Regions from separate parts of the Salinivibrio sp. IB282 genome, predicted to be linked through region 3. Evidence: riboswitches for the same ligand, from Rfam matches in the RefSeq annotation. Region 3 holds a riboswitch; each other region holds the start of a gene.
The links. A riboswitch is a leader RNA that binds a small molecule or an ion and turns the genes downstream of it on or off. The one in region 3 is predicted to bind thiamine pyrophosphate.
Positions count from the first base shown of each region.

Region 1: it holds a riboswitch for thiamine pyrophosphate, as region 3 does, so the genes downstream of both, thiB (thiamine ABC transporter substrate binding subunit) here and thiC (phosphomethylpyrimidine synthase ThiC) in region 3, are expected to answer to the same signal.
Region 2: it holds a riboswitch for thiamine pyrophosphate, as region 3 does, so the genes downstream of both, thiD (bifunctional hydroxymethylpyrimidine kinase/phosphomethylpyrimidine kinase) here and thiC (phosphomethylpyrimidine synthase ThiC) in region 3, are expected to answer to the same signal.

Region 1 is NZ_MUET01000025.1:19,929-25,924, forward strand. It holds gene leuB (3-isopropylmalate dehydrogenase) at 1-554, shown strand, start outside; gene leuC (3-isopropylmalate dehydratase large subunit) at 576-1,997, shown strand; gene leuD (3-isopropylmalate dehydratase small subunit) at 2,007-2,609, shown strand; gene BZG14_RS07360 (DUF547 domain-containing protein) at 2,757-3,548, shown strand; TPP riboswitch at 3,587-3,688, shown strand; gene thiB (thiamine ABC transporter substrate binding subunit) at 3,732-4,727, shown strand; gene thiP (thiamine/thiamine pyrophosphate ABC transporter permease) at 4,733-5,996, shown strand, end outside.
Region 2 is NZ_MUET01000008.1:34,322-39,016, reverse strand. It holds gene BZG14_RS03155 (putative bifunctional diguanylate cyclase/phosphodiesterase) at 1-1,794, shown strand; gene BZG14_RS03160 (sensor histidine kinase) at 1-4, shown strand, start outside; TPP riboswitch at 1,849-1,949, shown strand; gene thiD (bifunctional hydroxymethylpyrimidine kinase/phosphomethylpyrimidine kinase) at 2,012-2,863, shown strand; gene BZG14_RS03145 (potassium channel family protein) at 2,977-4,002, opposite strand; partial or broken gene BZG14_RS16065 (methyl-accepting chemotaxis protein) at 4,169-4,695, shown strand, end outside.
Region 3 is NZ_MUET01000031.1:623-5,750, reverse strand. It holds gene BZG14_RS08175 (thiazole synthase) at 1-274, opposite strand, end outside; gene thiS (sulfur carrier protein ThiS) at 277-474, opposite strand; gene BZG14_RS08165 (HesA/MoeB/ThiF family protein) at 458-1,225, opposite strand; gene thiE (thiamine phosphate synthase) at 1,209-1,877, opposite strand; gene thiC (phosphomethylpyrimidine synthase ThiC) at 1,874-3,850, opposite strand; TPP riboswitch at 3,944-4,043, opposite strand; gene crcB (fluoride efflux transporter CrcB) at 4,099-4,479, opposite strand; tRNA gene BZG14_RS08145 (tRNA-Trp) at 4,783-4,859, opposite strand; tRNA gene BZG14_RS08140 (tRNA-Asp) at 5,124-5,128, opposite strand, start outside.

The DNA.
Region 1 (5,996 bases), on a different contig from region 3:
AGTCGGCTCAGTTGCGTAACAAGCAAGTGTGCTCAATCGATAAAGCCAATGTGTTGCAAAGCTCGATGCTGTGGCGTGAAGTCGTGGAAGAGGTGGCCAAGGACTATCCAGATGTCCACTTAAGCCATATGTATATCGACAACGCCACCATGCAGCTGATTAAAGGCCCATCGCAATTTGATGTGATGCTGTGCTCGAATATTTTCGGCGACATTATTTCGGATGAATGCGCAATGATCACAGGCTCAATGGGCATGCTGCCATCCGCGAGCTTAAACGCGAGTAAATTTGGTTTGTATGAGCCCGCCGGCGGCTCTGCCCCCGATATCGCGGGGAAAAATATCGCCAACCCGGTCGCACAAATTCTCTCCGCCGCGTTGATGTTGCGCTACTCGTTAGGCGAAGAAGACGCAGCCTGTGCGATTGAGCATGCAGTCAGCCAAGCACTGGCGGCCGGTGAGCTGACCGCCGACCTGGCAGGCAACCATCCTGCATTGAGTACTGAACAAATGGGCGATCGTATCGCCGCCTATATCCGCCAAGGCGCAGAATAATTACCCGTAAGGATACGAGCTATGTCGAATGCAAACACTCAGCAAGGCGCCAAGACCTTGTATGAAAAAATCTATCAAGCCCATGTGGTCACCGAGCAGCCGGGCGAAGCGCCACTGCTGTATATCGATCGTCATTTGGTGCACGAAGTGACTTCCCCACAAGCCTTTGATGGCCTGCGGGAAAAAGGGCGTCCGGTGCGCCAAGTGAGCAAAACCTTCGCTACCATGGATCACAATGTCTCCACCGAAACCAAAGACATTCACGCGTCTGGAGAAATGGCGCGCATCCAAATGGAGACGCTAGCCAAAAACTGCGACGAATTTGGCGTCACCCTGTACGAACTAAATCACCCTTACCAAGGCATTGTCCATGTGATGGGCCCCGAGCTTGGCATTACCCTGCCCGGCACCACCATCGTCTGTGGTGATTCGCACACCGCGACGCATGGTGCCTTCGGCTCCCTCGCCTTTGGTATTGGCACCTCAGAAGTCGAACACGTACTCGCCACCCAAACGCTTAAGCAATCCCGCGCCCGCACGATGAAAATTGAAGTCTCGGGCAAAACTGCCCCCGGGATCACCGCCAAAGATATTGTTCTCGCGATTATTGGTAAAGTCGGCCACGCAGGCGGCACCGGACATGTGGTGGAATTTTGCGGGGACGCGATCACCGCCTTGTCGATGGAAGGACGTATGACGGTCTGCAACATGGCCATCGAATTAGGCGCCAAAGCTGGCCTTATCGCGCCGGACGACACCACCTTTGCCTATTTAAAAGACAAGAAATTTGCTCCTAAAGGCGAGCAATGGCAGCAAGCGGTCGCTTACTGGCAAACTTTGCACTCGGACGCCGATGCACAGTTTGATCGCGTGGTCACCCTCGATGGCAGTCAAATCCATCATCAAGTCACTTGGGGCACTAACCCCGGCCAAGTGGTCAGTGTGCATGATACCGTGCCCGCCCCTGAGACAATGACCGATCCGATAGAGCGCCACTCAGCAGAGCGCGCGCTAAAATACATGGGACTGGCACCGGGACAAGCCATCAACCAAATCAGCATTGATAAGGTCTTTATCGGCTCTTGCACCAACTCACGGATTGAGGACATGCGCGCGGCCGCCGCGGTCGCCAAAGGAAGACGCGTGGCAGATAGCGTCCATGCCATGGTGGTGCCTGGATCCGAGCAAGTGCGCGCCCAAGCAGAGCAAGAAGGGCTGGATGTGATTTTCCGCGAGGCGGGCTTTGAGTGGCGCTTACCCGGCTGCTCAATGTGTTTGGCGATGAACAACGATCGCTTGGGCCCCAAAGAGCGCTGCGCGTCCACCAGCAACCGTAACTTTGAAGGCCGCCAAGGCCGTGAAGGCCGCACCCACTTGGTCAGCCCGGCGATGGCCGCCGCCGCTGCTATCGCGGGTCATTTTGTCGACGTTAACCAATTATAAGGAGGCCTTATGTCAGGCATACACACTCACACCGGCATTGTTGCTCCATTGGATGCGGCGAACGTCGATACCGATGCGATCATTCCCAAACAGTTTTTGCAAAAAGTCACCCGTACTGGCTTTGGTCAGCACCTGTTTTACGATTGGCGCTTTTTAGACGATGCGGGCAAGCAACCGAACCCCGAGTTTGTGCTTAACCAAGCGCGCTACCAAGAGGCAAGCGTGCTACTCACCCGCGAGAATTTTGGCTGTGGCTCGTCACGCGAACATGCCCCCTGGGCGCTGGATGATTACGGCTTTAAAGTGATTATCGCCCCCAGTTTTGCCGATATTTTCTATGGCAACTGTATCAACAACCAAATGGTACCGGTGACCCTTGAAGAAGCCCAAATCGATGCTTTATTTGCGTATGTAGCCGAAAATGAAGGCGCGACGGTAACCCTGGATTTGCCCGCCCAAACCATTCGAGCCGGTGAGCACTGCTTTAGCTTCCAAATGGATGATTTTCGTCGTCATTGCCTGTTGGAAGGCTTAGATAGCATTGGCCTCACCCTACAGCACGATGCTGAGATCTCGCGCTTTGAGCAGCGCATCCCGGACTTTTTGTCATAAATCCCCGCTTTAGCCCACTTCACCAATAAGCGCGATCCTCGCCGCGCTTATTGGTCAAGCCCCACTTTTTTCCATTCACCATGAAACCAACAACGCATTTGCTTGGTCTAGTCTGAAAATAAGGCTTGCTGAAAATAAGGACGGGCAATGCAAAAACGTTTGATACTTCTATTCTGTATGGTTTTTCCGCTGTTTAGCCAAGCGGCCCCCAAAGCAGAGTATTGGGCGATGTGGGATGCCCATAACCCTGACAGCCAGGCAACCTTCACTCATCACACTTGGCAAGTATTGCTCGATAAGTATTTGCAGGCTCAAGGGCAGCAAACCTTATTTAACTATGCGGCGGTCACCGACGCTGACAAGAAAGCCCTCGATCATTATATCCGCATGCTCACCGCGCGCGACCCGCGCACCCTGACCAAAAACGAACAATACGCGTATTGGGTCAACCTTTACAATGCGGTCACCGTAAAACTGATTATCGCCGAGTACCCGGTCAGTTCCATCACCAAGCTCGGTGGATTATTTAGCTTTGGCCCATGGGATGATGAGGTGGTCACGGTGGCAGGTGAACCCCTTACCTTGAATGATATTGAGCACCGCATTCTACGCCCACTATGGCAAGATCCGCGTACCCACTATGCGGTTAACTGTGCCAGTTTGGGTTGTCCAAACCTGCAACCTAAGGCCTTCCAAGCAAACGCGCTTGAGGCACAGCTCGAACAAGCGGCCTATCGTTTTATTAATAGCGACAAAGGGGTAAGTCAGCAAGGCGATCAGTGGCAGCTTTCTTCTATCTATGAGTGGTTTGAGGCTGATTTTGGTGGCGATAAGCAAGGCGTGATCGCTCACATAAACCAGTATCGCGATATTCCATTGCCACAAGAGGCAACATTGGAATACGACTACAACTGGGACCTTAACCAACTCGCTGACTAAAAGGCTTGGTTAACTCTAAGCCAATCAGTACAATGGCTTGGTACTCATTGGGGAGCCTCATGGCTGAGATTGCGCACTGCGCTAGACCCATCGAACCTGATCCAGCTAACACTGGCGTAGGGATTGAGACTTGATGTTGCCATCAACTTGCCTCAACACCCACGCCCAACTTAGGAGCGTGCTGTGAAAGTTTTTACCTCTGTTCTCACTCTGATTTCTCTGTCGCTGTTATCACTCAGTGCCCGCGCCGTGGACCCACTCACCGTGTATACCTATGACTCCTTTATCGCCGAATGGGGCGCAGGGCCCAAAATCAAAGCCGAATTTGAAAAACAGTGCGATTGCCAACTGGAATTCGTGTCTCTCGATGATGGCGCCGCTTTGCTCAATCGCCTACGCATTGAAGGGGAAACCACCCAAGCCGATATCGTACTCGGGATGGATACCAATTTAATGAAAGAAGCAGAGCGCAGCGGCATTGTCGCTGAGCATGCGGTCAATACTGAGCGCCTGCAAGTGCCTGGCGGGTGGGACAACAACTACTTTATCCCTTACGATTACGGCTATTTTGCCTTTGTGTATGACACTACCCGCTTGCTCGATCCGCCCAAAAGCCTCAAAGCCTTGATTGAAGAGCGCGACGATATCAGTGTGATTTACCAAGATCCGCGCGTCTCAACCGTCGGCCAAGGCTTAATGCTCTGGATCCAAAAAGTGTATGGCGATGATAACCAACAAGCATGGCGCGAACTGGCTGACAACACCATTACCGTGACCAAAGGCTGGACCGAGGCGTACAACATGTTCCTTAACAAAGAAGCCGACATGGTGCTTTCTTACACCACTTCACCGGCCTATCACCGGGTTGCCGATGAGGACGACCGCTTTGCCGCTGCCATGTTTGAAGAAGGCCACTACATGCAAATCGAAGTGGTGGCAAAATCAGCCTACACGGATCAACCGGAACGTGCAGACGCGTTTTTACAATTTATGCTCAGTGATGCAGCTCAGTCTGTGCTCCCAACCACGCAGTGGATGTATCCGGTAACCGATGTCAACCTGCCTGATGCCTTCTACACCTTAGACAAGCCGGAGGAAAGCCTGCTATATCAGCCTGATGAAGTGATGGGCAATCGCCAGCAATGGGTGCGTGACTGGCAAACCGCGCTGGTTGAATAGCCAAGATGCTCAACCCTTCTCGAACCTGGCCGGGCAGTATGGCGGCCAGCTTAGTCGTGGTTTTGATTGGCAGCGCACTCTGGGCGCTGTTCTCTCACAGCCACGACCTAGTGCTCACCGCGTTGTGGCAAGATACCTACCTGCGCCATGTCACCTACTTTAGCTTTAAGCAGGCGACCTTATCTGTGATGCTCAGCGTTGGGCTTGCGATACCCGTCGCCCACGCCCTGTATCGCCGGCAGTTTCCAGCCAAGGCATGGCTGCTTAAGCTATTTGCCATGACCTTGGTGCTACCGGTATTGGTGGGGGTATTTGGACTGGTTGCCATCTATGGCCGCAGCGGCTGGATTGCGCAAGCCTTCGCGCACTTTGATGCGACGATGCCGTTTTCTATTTATGGTTTAAGTGGCATTTTGCTCGCGCATGTGTTTTTTAATCTGCCATTTTCCGCCCAACTCATGGTGCAAGCGTTAGAGGGGATCCCCGCTGATCAACGTCGTCTTGCTACCCAGCTAGGGCTGAAAGGCTGGCAGCGCTTTAAGCATTTAGAATGGCCGTATTTACGCCAAAGCTTGCCTCATATCGTCGGGCTGGTGTTTATGTTGTGCTTTACCAGCTTCGCCACCGTGATGGCACTGGGCGGTGGGCCGAAAGCCACCACAATAGAGCTGGCCATTTACCAAGCCATTCATTTTGATTTCGATTTACAAACGGGTGCTGTCCTTGCGCTTTGGCAAATGCTGTTATGTGGCGCCATCGCATTTACCGTGCAAACTTTGACGCGCCCGCTGCCGAGTACGCCCAGTGAAGTGCTGCCTCTTCCCGCCTCTTTGGATAGCCGAGCCGCCAAATGCTGGGACAGTTTATGGATTGGCCTCGTTTTGCTACTGGTGTTACCGCCACTGGGCGTGGTGATTGCACGTGGGCTCAACCCCAGCGCATTAGCAGTACTCGGCGATGGCGCACTGTGGCAGGCGACACTGCACTCCCTCGCCATTGCCTCAGGGGCAACCAGCTTTGCCTTTGTGCTTGCAGCCGCAGTGATCCTCGCTAGCCGCCACTGGCGCTTACACGGACGCAAAAAACAGGCGGATGGGATAGAAACGCTAGGAGCCATTATCCTGGTGGTCCCGAGCATCGTGCTCAGCACCGGGCTTTTTTTGCTGTTTCGCCAGTTTAGCGACGTATTCAGTTTAGCGCTGTGGCTAGTGATGGCGGTGAACGCCCTGATGGCGCTGCCTTATCTCATAAAAGTATTAAGTGCCCCCG
Region 2 (4,695 bases), on a different contig from region 3:
ATGATAAAGGATCCGTCACAAGCACATATACTGATCATTGATGATCGACCGGAAAACATTCACTTACTGTCTACCATGCTCAAGCAAGCCGGTTATCAACAGCTGAATGGGCTCACCGATCCTCGCCTTGTCACCGATGCTCTCTCCCCCGTTCCCGACCTGATTTTACTCGATATGCGGATGCCGCAGCGCTCTGGCTTACTGGTGCTGGATGATCTTAATGACGCTTTAGATGAGCATTGCCCGCCCGTGATGGTACTCACCGCAGATAATGACCTGAATTTGCGTAACCAAGCGTTATGCCGTGGCGCGATTGATTACATCAGCAAACCCTTTGATCACGATGAGGTGTTGCAACGGATTCAAAACCTTTTGCATCTGCAATTGAAAACCCGTAAAGAGCGCGATCAAGCGGCACGGCTGCAAATGCTGGTTAACAAACAAACGGCGGCTTTACGCGCGCTGTCTTTGACCCATCCGTTAACCGGGCTACCAAATCGTCGCGCATTATTAGATGCCGCTGAGCGCCAGCTGAGCAAAGGGCCGGTGACTGTGATGATGATTGCCTTAGATGGCATGGAAGCGGTGACCAAACACCAAGGCCATTTAATGACAGAGGCACTATACAAACAAGTGGCCAATCTGCTAGCCAATAGTACAGTGGCGCGCCCACATCGCATTGGCGTTTGGGATAGCACACGACTGGTGATGCTGATTGAAGAACACGATAACCATGCCGTAGAAAAAGCCGCGCGCATCAATCGGTTGATCAGCGGACACCACACGCTCGATGGGCGTTTAATGTTTTTACGTTGCCACATTGGTATCAGCCGCACGGAGCATGAGACACAAGATGTGGCGCAACTGTTTCGTCAAGCCATTTTAGCGATTCCGACGGATGACCAACTTATCGGCGAATATCAGCCTGAGCTTGATAGCCAAGCTCAGCGCGCGCATTTGATTCGCACCGAATTAGGGCCAGCACTGCAAAGCGGACAATTATCACTGGTGTATCAACCCAAATGGCGATTAGACGGCGGTTTGATGATAGGCGCGGAAGCGCTGTTGCGTTGGCAGCATCCGACCCTTGGGGCCATCAGTCCGGCGGAATTTATCCCCATCGCCGAACGCAGCGCAGATATGATCCAACTGGGCGACCACGTACTGGTGATGGCCTTAGCCGCGGTTGAATGTTGGCGAAAAAATAAACTGATCAACGATAGCTTCCACCTGTCAGTCAATGTTTCTGCCCAGCAGTTTCGCCCCGGCTTTGCTGACAGCGTCTTAGCTCGGTGCCAGGCAGTTGATGTCCCTTTGCATCTGATTCAATTAGAGGTCACAGAATCAGCACTGATCCAGCACATGTCGGTGGCACTGAAAGAGCTACAACAATTGCGAGATGCAGGCATGCATATTGCCCTCGATGACTTTGGCACCGGCTATAGCTCACTCAGTTACCTTAAACAGTTACCGGTCGATTGGGTCAAACTTGATCGCAGCTTTATCCACGACTTGGCTACCAACGCCAGTGATAAGCACTTGGTGGGTAGCGTGATTGATTTAGCCCATGGTTTTGGTCATGGTGTGGTCGCCGAGGGCGTCGAAAAAGAGGACCAGCAGTATGTGCTACAAACCATTGGCTGCGACCAAGTGCAGGGCTTTTTATACGCACGGCCGCTAATTCAAGAAGGATTTGAACAACTGCTTAAAACCGCCAACCAAGGCAACGCGACCATTAATAGCAACGCGACGATCAATAGCAACGCAACCAGCAATAATAATGAGATGGCCTAAACGCGCAATTAGCACCCTCAACCTTGCGCTTTATCCGTAAGGTTTATATTCTGACCGTGTTAGTCGGGGAGCAAGCAATTGCTGAGACTGCGAAAGCAGGACCCGTAGAACCTGATCCAGTTAGCACTGGCGGAGGGAACTGACGTGCTCAGCACACAAGGTCGCGCCATCGTGCGTGGTTTTGTCTCCTTCCGCCCCTCATGATTAAGGGGCCAATATGAACCTATCTCCACCTGTAATTCTTACCATCGCCGGCTCAGACAGCGGTGGCGGTGCCGGCATTCAAGCCGATATTAAAGCGATTTCAGCTACCGGCGGTTATGCGTGCTCGGTGATCACCGCATTAACCGCGCAAAACACCTGTGGCGTTGAGGCCGTCTCGGCGGTTGATCCTGGTTTTGTCCGCGCCCAATTGGATGCGGTGTTGTACGATATGCCAGTACGTGCCGTGAAAATCGGCATGCTCGCCAACCAAGCGATTATTCGCGAAGTAGCCGCTGTGCTCGCGCGCTCCCCGCACTTACCGGTCGTGCTCGATCCGGTCATGATCGCCACCAGCGGCGATCCGTTATTAGATGATGACGCCATGGATGCACTGATCAATACATTGATCCCGCGCGCGACCATTTTAACCCCCAACTTGCCAGAAGCCGCACGTTTAACTGGGTGTCCTGTTCCGACAACCACCGAGGAGATGTACGCCTTAGTGCCGGCACTGCGCAAGCTCGGATGTCCGTACGTGATGCTCAAAGGTGGCCATTTACATCACGTTCCTGAAAGCGTGGATGTATGGATTAGCCGAGATACGTGCCAAACCCTGAGTGCACGTCGCGTTGAAACGCCTAACACCCATGGCACAGGCTGTTCACTGTCTGCCGCAATCGCCTCGTTTTACGCCCAAGGGATGACACCTATCGAGGCCGGGCGAGCGGCTAAGCGTTATCTCACCGACGCCTTAGCGCATAGCCAGCAGTTAAAGGTGGGAAGAGGCGCGGGGCCTGTACATCATTTTTACGCTTACCCCGTTGAGGCGCGTCAACCCGATGTAAAAGAAGCCTCGGTCGAATAGACGGTTTTTCACCAATAGGGCATCTAAAGCGAGTCCGCCGCTCCTAAGGTGAAGCGGCGGACTGTTCGGGAAAGGCTAACAGCCAGCGTCGCGTGTGATGAATGGTACCCGAATCATGCCGCTGACCAATGCGGTAAACGCTCGGCTGCAATATAGAATACGCGATCGCCGGGGGCGACGTCTGTTGCAAGGTTGGGGTTAAGGGTAATGCCTTCACCTTTATCGAGACCAATTAATGTCGCATCGTATTCGTGCTTTAATTGGTTGAACAGGGTGCCCACATCCGTGGCGCTCGCATCGGTGGGGTAACGCGCGCAATACTGCGTCATCCCTTGTGACGTGCTTAAAAGCTCATGATGCAACTGACTTGAACCGGGATCTACCGCCGCTTTTGCCAGCATTTCCACGGAAACAGACGGTACACACTCGGCGTGTGGATAGTGTTGTTTGAGTATTTGGCTGAGTGCATCATCTTGAAAGTAGGCGAGCAGATGCGCTGAGGGGTTTTTGTGTGCGCAAAACAAGGCCGCTGACAGGGTAATATCGTCTTCAGGGTTATCGATAATAATGCTCGCGGCACTATCAATCCCCGCACGGGCAATGCCCTCGGCGTCGGTAAAGCTGGTGACGCGCACAAATTCCACCTCGCCAGGGAGCGGGTTTTCCATTTCGGGACGCACACAAAGCACAATAGGACGATCGCCATGCACACCGCTTTGCAGTAGGCGAATAAGCTGGATAGTGCGTTGACCATTCCACCCTAACACCAAAATATGATTTTTCACTGTAAGACTCCGTTTTCCTTGTAATCCACGTCGCCAATAATCGACCAACGCACTGGTTACATGCCCAATCACCACCGCAAATAACCCCAGCCCGCCGGGAATAATCCAAAAGGCGGTAATCCACTGTCCTGCTTCTGTCGCTGGCGAATAGTCGCCATAGCCAACGGTGGACGCGGTGACCATTAAGTAATAAATATAGCGACCGAGTGACTGGGTCATCTCGGTTTCGCCCGCCCAGTACAAAAGCAGCCAGCCGATGATGCCGTAAGCAAGGACCACCAAGCCCAAAATACGCCCATTTAAATGGGCGAAGTGACTGATAATCCAACGTTTAAAAAGCAACCAAAAGGTCATAATGTTTCGCTCATTCGCCGCAGAGACGTCAGTATGGCGGGAATTATTATCGGTTTACAGTGTAAATCAAATGATTGGCGTAAAATGGATCACATTTCGCTCCGTTTATCATACAAAACCAATATTAAGCGTTAAAATATTATAAAAAGCTTAATTAGGAGTCAGCGTGTTTATATCCCGTCGTCAACTTGAACAAGAACAGCAAAAACAAGTCGCTCTACAGCAAAAAATTGAGCAGATTAATCATACCATCGACGCGCTGAATACAGAGAAAGGCGCATTGCAGGCAGAGCTGGATACCGTCGCGAAAAAACGCCAAACCGGCAAAGCGATCGACGCCAACTTATGCCACTTTGGTGATTCGATTAACGCCACCCAATCCTCTCTGGCTACCCTGGCGGACACCATTAACGGTGAAAAAGAGCGTGTGACCGAAGTGAGCCACCAAGCGGCATCATGCGCCGAGCAAGTCAATGACCTTGCGCGCCATGTGCAGTCGTTATCTTCGCAATGTCAGCAATCGTCGGAAGCGATTCGCTCGCTCGATCAACATGCCCAAGAGGTGAGTGGCATTGTCAATTTGATTCGTGATGTCGCCGATCAAACCAACCTGCTGGCGTTAAACGCAGCCATTGAAGCGGCACGCGCCGGTGAGCAGGGCCGAGGGTTTGCGGTGGTCGCTGATGAAGTACG
Region 3 (5,128 bases):
GCGTTCCCAATGCTTCTCGGGCAAGACGCGCGGCAAAGACCGCTTCTTGCGCATTTTTCGCCCCCGAGGTATTGGGCAGCAGGCGCACACCTAGTTCACGCAGCGGGGTTAAAATATCGTCTTGTGTGGCATGCACATCGACTCGCCTTAGCGCCATGGTGACCAGCTCAGTACCACTGGCCTCCAGTGATTCGGCCATGATCTTGCGACTGGCAAACTTGCCCGTGCCGGTTAACAGCCGAGATGAAAACGTCGTATCCGCAATGGTTAACATAATTATCCTCCGGCAATCGCTTGAAAGACCGCCAAGCTATCGCCAGCGGCAAGTGACGTGGATGACCAAGCATCGCGCGCAATAATGGTCTGATTTAGCGCGACCGCGACTGATTCGGCCGGCACCTTCATCTCCTCAATCAATTGCGTGACGGTCGTGGCATTGACCTCTGTGGGTGCGTCATTAATGATTAACTGCATCACTTACCTCCCGCGTTGGCTGACAAACCGCACAGTGCGGATGAACAGGCAGCGAAAAGTGCTGCCATGTCATGGTTTGTCCATCCAGTCGTGACAAGCGATTGGTACCGACCGCCTGCCCTAATAATAATTTTATCCCTTCAAGCGCTTGCGCAGTGGCCATCATGCCGACCACAGGTCCCATTACCCCAGCTTCAGCGCAGCTTGTGGGTTCAGAGGGCGTCACGTCCGCAAAGGCGCACGCATAACATGCGCTATGCGGTTGATAAACCAATAACTGGCCTTGCCAGCCAATCGCGGCCGCGCTCACCAACGGCGTGCCAGCCTCTACACAGGCTTGGTTAACCGCATGGCGAGTGGCGAGATTATCACTGCAATCGAGAACCACATCCGCCATCGCCACTTCAAGCGCCAGACGTTCACCCTCGAGATAGGCATTGATGGCTCGGCACTGGCAATGTGGATTCAGCGCGACCAAGTTAGCGGCTAGCGCTGCGGCTTTATCGGTGCCGATTTGCGCCTCCCGATACGCCACCTGACGCGCCAAGTTAGATAGCTCAATGTGGTCCGAGTCAGCAATCGCTAACTGACCCACGCCAGCGCCTGCAAGATAGAGGCCCGCGGTGGTTCCAAGCCCACCGGCACCGACGATCAACACGCGCGCCTTGCTCAGTGCCTGCTGCCCGCACTCTCCAACTTCTGGCAGCATGATTTGCCGGCTATAACGCAGGTATTCACTGTCCGATAGCATCACGCCCTCCTTGTTGTCTTGATGGATTAAGACAGCGGTCAAATGCGTCAATGCGCGCCGCTAAATCAGGCGCTTGCGTCACGGCACGGACCACCGCAATGGCGTCCACGCCAGTGCGCCAAACGTCAGGGGCTCGGTTGAGATCAATACCGCCAATCGCCACCGTCGGGAAGCGGCAATCCACAGTCGCCACCTGCTGCGCTAACGCAGAAATGCCTTGCGGCGGCTCGGCGAGCTGTTTGGTGGTAGTGGGAAAAATATGGCCGATGGCAAGATAACTGGGCGAGAGCGCAATCGCTGCAGCGAGCTGCTCTGGACTGCGCGTCGATACGCCAAGGCGCACGCCTTGTCGTGCGAGCCGGTCAAGATCCGCCTCTTGTAAGTCTTGCTGTCCCAGATGAACGCCATAGGCGCCAGCCTCAAGCGCGAGCTGCCAGTGATCGTTGATAAACACCTGCGCATGGTGCGCGCGGCCCAACGCCACCGCACGCTGTACCCAATCCGCCAATTGAGGATGTCCCGGCTGCTTCACACGCAGTTGCACGGTTTTCACCCCCAAGCAAAGCAAGCGTTCGAGCAAATCCACGTCGTCTACCACCGGATATAATGGGCCTATACCTTCAGACATAGATGCAAACGGGGTCAGGCTCATGACTCCACCTTATCGCTGTCGCTTACCTCAGCGCCTTGTGGTGACGAATGATGAGATTTTTGCAGGTAGAGCTCACTGCCCTTTTCTCGGAATTCTTGCGATTTTTGTTGCATGCCTGCTAACGGGTCTTCCAGCATAGTGACATCAATCGCTTCGCCCGCGGCGGCATAGCCATTTTCTTTGGCATAATCTCGGACTTCTTGGCTGATTTTCATGGAGCAGAATTTTGGCCCACACATAGAGCAAAAGTGTGCGACCTTGCCCGACTCTTGAGGGAGCGTTTCGTCGTGATAGGCACGTGCCGTCACCGGATCTAAAGCAAGGTTGAACTGATCTTCCCAGCGGAATTCAAAGCGCGCTTTGGAAATGGCGTTATCTCGCACCTGCGCGCCCGGATGTCCTTTAGCTAAGTCGGCGGCGTGCGCGCACAACTTGTAGGTGATAAGCCCAGTTTTAACATCCTCTTTGTTGGGCAGACCCAGATGTTCTTTGGGCGTGACATAGCAAAGCATCGCACACCCAAACCAGCCAATCATCGCCGCACCAATCCCGGAGGTAATGTGGTCGTAACCCGGCGCGATATCGGTAGTCAGCGGGCCTAAGGTATAGAAAGGCGCTTCATGGCAATGGGTGAGCTGCTCGTCCATGTTCTCTTTGATCATATGCATGGGCACGTGGCCAGGGCCTTCAATCATCACCTGCACATCATATTCCCATGCCACCTTGGTGAGCTCGCCCAGGGTACGTAGCTCACTGAATTGCGCTTCGTCGTTCGCGTCAGCCACTGAGCCGGGACGCAACCCATCGCCTAGTGACAGCGATACATCATAGGCGGCACAAATTTCGCAGATTTCGCGAAAATGGGTATAGAGGAAGCTTTCTTGATGATGCGCCAAGCACCATTTGGCGATAATCGACCCACCACGCGAGACAATCCCAGTCACGCGATTGGCGGTCATGGGCACATAGTGCAAACGCACTCCAGCGTGAATGGTAAAGTAATCCACCCCTTGCTCGGCTTGCTCTATCAAGGTATCGCGCATCACTTCCCAAGTCAGGTCTTCGGCAATGCCGTTCACTTTCTCAAGCGCCTGATACATAGGCACAGTGCCAATCGGGACTGGGCTATTACGTAAAATCCACTCGCGGGTTTCGTGGATATTGCGTCCGGTCGATAAATCCATCACCGTATCCGCTCCCCAACGGGTCGCCCACACCAACTTTTCGGTTTCTTCTTCAATGGAGGAGCTCACCGCCGAGTTACCAATATTGGCATTCACTTTCACTAGAAAGTTACGCCCAATGATCATCGGCTCCGCTTCTGGGTGGTTAATGTTGGCCGGAATAATCGCACGCCCTTCAGCAACTTCTTGGCGCACAAATTCAGGAGTAATGTTTGAGGGTAAATGCGCGCCAAAGCTTTCCCCTGGGTGCTGGCGGTTTAGTTGCTCTTCACGATACTGCTGGCGACCCATATTTTCCCGGATCGCGATAAATTCCATCTCTGGGGTGATAATGCCTTGGCGTGCGTAATGCAGTTGAGTCACACACTGATTAGGTTTGGCGCGGCGGATAGATGGTAAGGCTTTAAAGCGAAGGTCATCCAAGGTTTCATCACTGAGGCGGGTCTGCGCATAATCTGAGCTCACTGCATCAAGAAACTCTGTATCGGCACGCTCATCAATCCAGGCTTTGCGCACTGGTGCTAAGCCTTGGTAAATATCGATAGCACTCTGTGGGTCGGTATAAGGCCCTGATGTGTCATAAACCCGAATGGATTCATTGGCCTCGTACTGCGGATTGTCTTTACTCCCACCCACAAAGGTCGGAGAAAGGTGGATTTCTCGCATCCCGACGCGAATATCGGGTCGCGATCCCTCGACATAGACTTTTTCCGAGTTGGGGTAGGTTTGCGCAGAGAGGGAATCGATAAAAGATTTGGCCTCAAGACGGGCCTGTTTACGGGTCGACATAGCATTACTCCGGTGTTCATTATGGGAATTAATGCTTGCCGGAAAACGCTGAATTGAGATGTGAGCAAACTGGCAGACGGGTTGCGTCTGTGATCTGATGCATCTCTTGTTCCCTTCGCTGGTCCTAACCAGATCAGGTTCAACGGATCCCACTTTATGTGGTCTCAGCCAATTGGCACTCCGACAAGTTCAACGCCAGTATAAGAAATCACCGCCGCAACAACAAGCGACGTACGCGATGTTTTCTATTACCCGGTAATACGTCCCAACAGCCAAGCCCCCATCGCTGCCGCTCCGAGGCATAAGGCGAGATTCAAACCAACATTTAGCAAGGCTTTCACCGTTTCCCCATGTTGGAACAGCATCAAGGTATCGACAGAGAACGTCGAGAAGGTGGTAAAAGCCCCTAAAAAGCCAATCGCAATCAGTTGACGCCAAGGCACTGGGGCAATCAGCTCTTGGCTCATCGCCGCTAAAAAGACCCCCATCGCTAATGAGCCCAGCACATTAACCATTAGGGTGCCGTACGGGAATCCTCGACCAAACACCGCGACGCTCCACTCTGAAACTAAAAAACGCGAAGACGCCCCTAATGCGCCGCCAAGCCCTACCCACAATATGCTTACCACTGGGTGCTCCTTTCGATTGGTAAAAAGTCATCATACCGCGACATGTGAACAAGAAACAGGAGGGAGAAAAAGGGAAGAGGGTCAGAGTTGCTAGAAGCTTAATGATTCACATACAAAAAAAGCACCGGCAATGTCGATGCTTTAATATTTGGCAGGGGTAGAGGGATTCGACCGGGCTGGCGTCCCAGCCCCCAACACGCCTTTTTTGTCGTTTGCATGTTCTCATCTATCTCTTATCGGATTACGAGAAGCTTGATGATTCACATACAAAAAAAGCACCGACAATGTCGATGCTTTGATGTTTGGCAGGGGTAGAGGGATTCGAACCCCCAACACGCGGATTTGGAATCCGCTGCTCTGCCAATTGGAGCTATACCCCTGTAGATAGGTGCCTATTGTAGCGATCCCGCGACAAATTACCACCACCAATTACTCTTCAGACGTTTAATCGCTTATTTATAAAGCAAATCGTCCCAACGACCCAATAACAAAAAACCCTACTAAATTTAGCAGGGTTTCTAAATAGTGGCGGAGGGCCGGGGTTGCGGGCAATGGGCAGGCCATCCTGCGGAACTCATTCGCCCGCAGGGCGAACCTGACCAACAACAAAAAACCCCAGCTTTTCAGCTAGGGCTTCTAAGTAGTGGCG